Regions from separate parts of the Priestia sp. SRI_019 genome, predicted to be linked through region 2. Evidence: riboswitches for the same ligand, from Rfam matches in the RefSeq annotation. Region 2 holds a riboswitch; the other holds the start of a gene.
The links. A riboswitch is a leader RNA that binds a small molecule or an ion and turns the genes downstream of it on or off. The one in region 2 is predicted to bind thiamine pyrophosphate.
Positions count from the first base shown of each region.

Region 1: linked by a shared signal. The riboswitch ahead of AC2YJL_RS19695 (acetylornithine deacetylase) and the one ahead of thiC (phosphomethylpyrimidine synthase ThiC) in region 2 are both predicted to bind thiamine pyrophosphate.

Region 1 covers NZ_JBYCZN010000003.1:273,490-276,698, reverse strand. Annotated here, with positions in the region: gene AC2YJL_RS19705 (ABC transporter ATP-binding protein) at 1-132, opposite strand, end outside; gene tenA (thiaminase II) at 125-796, opposite strand; gene AC2YJL_RS19695 (acetylornithine deacetylase) at 802-2,079, opposite strand; TPP riboswitch at 2,194-2,296, opposite strand; gene AC2YJL_RS19690 (MupG family TIM beta-alpha barrel fold protein) at 2,516-3,209, opposite strand, start outside.
Region 2 covers NZ_JBYCZN010000014.1:11,838-15,046, reverse strand. Annotated here, with positions in the region: gene AC2YJL_RS26995 (undecaprenyl-diphosphate phosphatase) at 1-437, opposite strand, end outside; gene AC2YJL_RS26990 (hypothetical protein) at 895-1,185, shown strand; TPP riboswitch at 1,267-1,381, shown strand; gene thiC (phosphomethylpyrimidine synthase ThiC) at 1,495-3,209, shown strand, end outside.

The sequences.
Region 1 (3,209 bases), on a different contig from region 2:
AGAACCGCTCGCTCCAACGATACTGACAAACTCGCCTTCTTTCACGTCTAAGTTTAATGATGTTAAAATCGGTTGATCACCGTTTTTGTACGTAAAACTGACGTTTTGAAAAGATAACACAGACTTATTCATGAATTGGCCACATCGCTTCGTTATAAGCCATATCCCAGAACATATACTCAAAACGCGTTGTATTTAAGAAAATTTCTTCGAGCTTTTCTAACTCCGCTTCTGATTTGTCTTCAGTAAGTGAGTCGAATAAATTAATGCACCATGTTGCTAGTTCTCCAAATTCTTCTGAGCTGTACATTTCAATCCACTCTCGATAAAACTCATTTTCAGCTCCAGGCTTTTCACTGAGTTCTTTTCCTATTTCCCAATAGCTCCACATACAAGGCAAAAGAGCCGCCACTAATTCAGCTAATGTTCCGCTTTGACCAACGTGCAGCATATAGTGTGTGTATGCAAGCGTTGTAGGAGATGGCTGCGCTTTTTCTAATTCTTTTTCGCTGATTTCAAATTTCTTGGCATACTCACGGTGCAGGCTCATTTCTTCGTTTAATGTAGAATCCAAAAGTGCAGCAAATTTCCCCATCGTTTGAAGATCGGTAGCTTTCATGGCTCCAATCGCAAATAATTTGGCATAATCAATTAGGTAAAGGTAATCTTGAATCATGTAAAAGCGAAACTTCTCCTTTTCAAGCGTTCCGTCTCCCATTCCCTGTACAAAGGGATGATTATGATTTTGACGCCAAATAGGCTGCAGCTTTTCGTATAATCGTTCACTAAATTTCATGATGATCACTCCTTATGCGTATGCAGCCACGTATAAATGAACTGCACCATCACTTTTGTATATTGAACAAGCTGATTTATATCTAATTGTTCGTTCACAGCATGTGCATTTGCTAAATTTCCCGGACCGTAAATAGCGGCCGGAATCCCCGCATCAGCTAGCCATCCCCCATCTGTTACGCTAGTTGACACATCAATTGGAGGTTTTTTCCCTTCTATTTGTTCATGAGTATTTGCAAGCAGCTGTACTCCAGCATGATTTTCATCAATTTCTAATGAGGGGAAGATTTCTCCTCTGTCTTCAATCATTGACGTGCCTCCCCATTCAAAGGTTGGCAGATTATCTTTTAACCATGGATCTGCTTTTGCAATAGCTAAAATGTATTCTTCCACTTCTTTTGATACTTGATCGTATGATTCATTAGGATAATAGTGAACGGTGACCCACAGCCTGCATTCATCTGCAATAAAAGCAGCATGTCTTCCACCTTCGATCACTGCTGGATTAATCGTGTTTGTCCCTGGCAAAAACCCTGGATAGCTCTTTGTAACAGCCCAGTGGCGCTCCAATTCTTGCAGCCCTCCGATCACTTTTGCCATCTTCTCAATAGCACTCGCAGCTAACAGCCCTCCTCCAGCATGAATCATACTTCGGCGTGTACCGTCATGATAGGTTTTACTGCTTTTTATCGTAATCCAGCCCGTGATCACTCCGCCTTGACCTTGAATATGTAAATCACTCGTATCGGCAACAAGCGCAAAGTCAGCTGTATATCCTTTCTGACAGCATTGCAGCGTACCTGCCTCTCCCACTTCTTCTCCTACAACGGATTCAAAAATCAAGTCTCCCGGCAGTTCGATTTCTGCTTCTGTTAAAAGCTGAACTGCAAATAATGCTCCTGCCAAGCCGCCTTTCATATCAGCAACTCCGCGTCCGATTATCATGTTGTCTTTTACCACAGCTTCAAATGGATTTGTCTCCCACTTTTCATTTTCTTGTACCTCAGCTACATCCATATGCCCGTTAATAATTAAACTTTGATAGTCAGCTGATTTTTTTCCTTTTAACGTGCCCACTACAATAGGATCGTTGCAATATAAATCCCACATATCGATGGAAAAACCGCAGTTTTTAAGAAAATCCGCTACGTAGCGCTGCGCTTCATGAGAATTTCGTGCAGGAGGCGCTGGCGTTTTATATGAAACAAGCGTTTTTACTAACTGGATTAGCTCCCCTTTGCGATCCTCTACCTGTTTGACAAGCAAATCAATTGTTTCTTCCATGTATGACACCTTCCTTTACGCATAAAAAAACACTTCTTTCGCAGGAAAGAAGTGTTTTTGTTTATATACAAAAAATTATTATAACGAGTTCGTAAGGAAATACCATACAAAACATCCATTACAATACCTCTTTCCTACGCTAGTATTACCTAGTTCAGGTCATAAGGGTTAAGACTTCTCGTCTCTCTCAGCTTAGAAAGCACCCCTAGTGGCGTTGTATCTCTATAAAATTAAACGATTATCATATGTTTACCTGTAATAGTTTTATCATAGTAAAGCGTTTTATTCAATAGAAAGGTTCATGATTTAGCAATGAAAATAGTTTCCTTTTTAGTAAAATAAAAAGCACACACCTTTTTTCAGTAGTATGTGCTCTTTACTTTTATAAGCTTACTAGTTAGCTATCGGCTTCTTTAAAAATACACCGTTTTTCCATTCAGACAGGAATAAGCTCAAGTTTTTGCCTCGGTTTCACTAACGAAAGCAGCTCATGATCTTCTTCTATCACATACCCAATCACGTTCACATTCGCATTTGCAGGCAAATTCGTTTTAGCTATTTGAACCTCTCCTCTGTAACGTCCGTAGCCATCATTGTCCATTGTAATTGCTCCGATTCTGCGCTCGACTGTATGAAATGGCGGCACTGGTTTTACAGATCGAGTATCAACTAAACGCAGAGCGTCTCTTGATACATCTGGACGCACGCTGTACGTTCCCTCTATATGAGGTGAACGAATGCGCAGCGGAATAATGCTGCTTTCTTGATATTGAACTAAACGCTTTAATAAACTTGAACCGACGCATGAATCTCCAATATAAACCTCCGCTACTCCGCAGCCGTATAAATCCACTGCAGAGGTAAAAGGGCATCTATTACGGTCTTTTTCTCTAGTAGGAAGACCTTGATAAATAGGGCCTCTCTTTTCGCCTTCCCCAGGAATATAAGCGCAGACTGGGATACGAAGTTCATTAAATAAATCTGTCTGCTTTTGAAAAAATGTTTCTTCAAGCCCTGTTTCAGGTCGAGGATAAAAATTATGCCATGCAAGCAGCTGATGATGATGAAGACCTGCACATAAGAGTGCTTCAATTTCTTGTGTGGATAACGTACTTGCATTAACAGCAATA
Region 2 (3,209 bases):
CGCGGACGTTTAGGTCCAAACAAATCTGCTAGAATCATTAATACAGCTCCAACCACTAAGCCAATTAGCACCGTATTTAAAGAAAACAAATGTTCATCAATGTAATCATCAAACAAAAGTCCTAACACTCCTGCGGGTAACAGACCAACAATTACCTGCATTAAATTCAAGCGATTTGTCGGTCCAATTGGAGCAGCTGGTTTTTTTCCCAATCCTAATAAATTAATAAAACGATCTTTAAAAATAACAACTACTGCTAAGATCGACCCTAGCTGAATAACAATTTTAAATGTATTAGCTACTGGAGATGAAAATAATTCTTTTGAATTTAACCACAGGTCATCCACAATAATCATATGCCCAGTTGACGAAACAGGAGCAAACTCTGTTAAACCTTCTACAATCCCTAAAATGATTGCTACAATAATTTCCCACATAAAGCTATATACCTTGCCTTTCTTTCAAATTAATAAGCTTATCGCTTCGTTTTACATGCTCAACTATTTTCCTATTTTGACACTTGCTTTTTTATCATAATTGTTAAAACTATGAAATACAATGTGTATTTGCAAAAAGATAAGAATCTTTAATAATTTGTAATAAAAACCTTACATGCTAGAACCAAAAAACAAGATATCAGCTTTTATTTGTTTTAAAAAGCATTCGCTGTGTTCGGTATAAATTCCGGGTCCTTAGCTAAAAATGAATCATCTAGACTATTTTTCTTTGGTGTGAAAAAATGACTAAATCATTATGTTTTTTCCATCCCCTTTACTGTCATCTATCATTTTAATCAACTAGTGCTTGCTTATACGGCATATCCCCTAAGTAATTTGAAACTTTTTTCTCTCTTTTCTCGTATATAGTAGTATCTTTTTTAGGAGGCTTTTTACTATGAATGGAAATGTACGTACAATGAAATGGATTACTGCTGGGTATGAAGCGTTACTCGGAATTCCTTTAATTGGCGCTGGGATTGTTATGGGCTTTAGTTATACCCCTCTTTTTATTGGATTTATTCTTCATGCTATCACACTCATTTTAGCGAATAGACGCGGGTTATCTGCTTATGGAAACATACTAGGACTTGTTACCTCACTGGTTGCTTGGATTCCATTTTTAGGGTTTATCATGCATATTATTACAGCTATTGTAATTGCAATCGACGCTGCTAGACAACGCTAATTGTCTAGCTTTTTTATATTAAGGGTTGATTTTTTACCGAATGATGGTAAACTTAAGCCGTAAATTGAATAATTCGAATGTTATTTCTACTAGGGGTGTCTGATAGCTCAGACTGAGAGAAGAGTGCAATAAAACTCTTTAACCCTTTGAACCTGATTTGGGTTATACCAGCGGAGGGAAGTAGTCTTGAAAAGAATAGTATATGTTTATTCTTTTTTCGCCTATTCCATCGGGTTCTGTCTATCACAGAACCCGATTTTTTTATGGTTCGGTATAGCTACACTTTATGCGAAACCGGAGGAATATGTAATGTCAAAACAAAATGTATCAGTTTCTATGAAAAAGCCTTTTCCAAACAGTCACAAAGTATATGTCCAAGGATCCAGAGAAGACCTTAAAGTGCCTATGCGTGAAATTCATCAGTCTCCTACTACAGGATCTTTTGGGGAAGAAGAAAATAGTCCCGTACGTGTATACGACACGAGCGGTGTTTATACAGATCCCTGTTATGAAATTAATTTACAAAAAGGATTACCGGCTCTGCGCGAAAAGTGGATTGCAGAACGAAACGATGTAGAAACATATCAAGGCCGTACGGTTCAGCCACAGGATAACGGTTATTATGATGGTGATCCAAGAGATCAGTACGAGCGCTTTATCACTAATCGTTTACCGTTGCGCGCGAAAAAAAATCAAAATGTAACCCAAATGCACTATGCGAAAAAAGGAATCATCACGCCCGAAATGGAATTTATCGCTATTCGTGAACAGATGGATCCTGAAGTCGTGCGTGAAGAAGTAGCAAGAGGACGTGCCATTATCCCTAATAATATCAATCACCCTGAGAGCGAACCGATGATTATCGGCCGCAAATTCCACGTGAAAATCAATGCTAATATCGGAAATTCAGCTATTCGTTCAGCTATTGAAGATGAAGTAGAAAAAATGACATGGGCAACGCGTTGGGGAGCCGATACAATTATGGATTTATCAACAGGAAAAGATATCCACACAACGCGCGAATGGATTATCCGCAACTCGCCTGTTCCTGTAGGGACCGTTCCTATTTACCAAGCGCTTGAAAAAGTAAAAGGTGTAGCAGAAGATCTAACGTGGGAAGCATATCGCGATACATTAATTGAACAAGCAGAACAAGGTGTTGATTACTTTACTATTCACGCAGGTGTTCTTTTACGCTATATTCCTCTGACAGCGAAACGTACGACAGGTATTGTTTCACGCGGAGGATCCATCTTGGCGCAGTGGTGTTTAGCTCATCATGAAGAGAACTTTTTATATACTCGCTTTGAAGAAATCTGTGAAATCTGTAAAGCATACGATATTTCTATTTCACTTGGCGATGGACTACGTCCTGGTTCCATTGCAGATGCTAATGATGAGGCACAGTTCGGTGAATTAGAAACGCTCGGTGAATTAACTAAAATTGCTTGGAAACACGATGTTCAAGTTATGATTGAAGGTCCTGGGCATGTCCCTATGCACCTCATCAAAGAAAACGTAGATAAACAAATGGAAATATGCCAAGAAGCTCCCTTCTATACTCTTGGACCGCTTACAACCGACATCGCTCCAGGCTATGACCATATTACATCAGGTATTGGGGCTGCAATGATTGGCTGGTTTGGGACAGCTATGCTTTGCTACGTAACGCCAAAAGAACATTTAGGTCTGCCGAATAAAGAAGACGTTCGAGAAGGCGTTATCACCTATAAAATTGCTGCGCATGCCGCTGACCTAGCAAAAGGCCATCCAGGAGCACAAAAACGCGATAACGCGCTGTCTAAAGCAAGATTTGAATTTAGATGGAATGATCAATTTAACCTGTCACTAGATCCAGAGCGCGCAAAAGAATATCACGATGAAACACTTCCCGCTGAAGGTGCTAAAACAGCCCATTTCTGTTCAATGTGTGGACCTAAATTCTGTTCGATGCGTATTTCTCAGGATATTCGTAACATGGCTCAACAAAATGAAAAAGATGTAAACGAAGTAAGAGAAGAAGG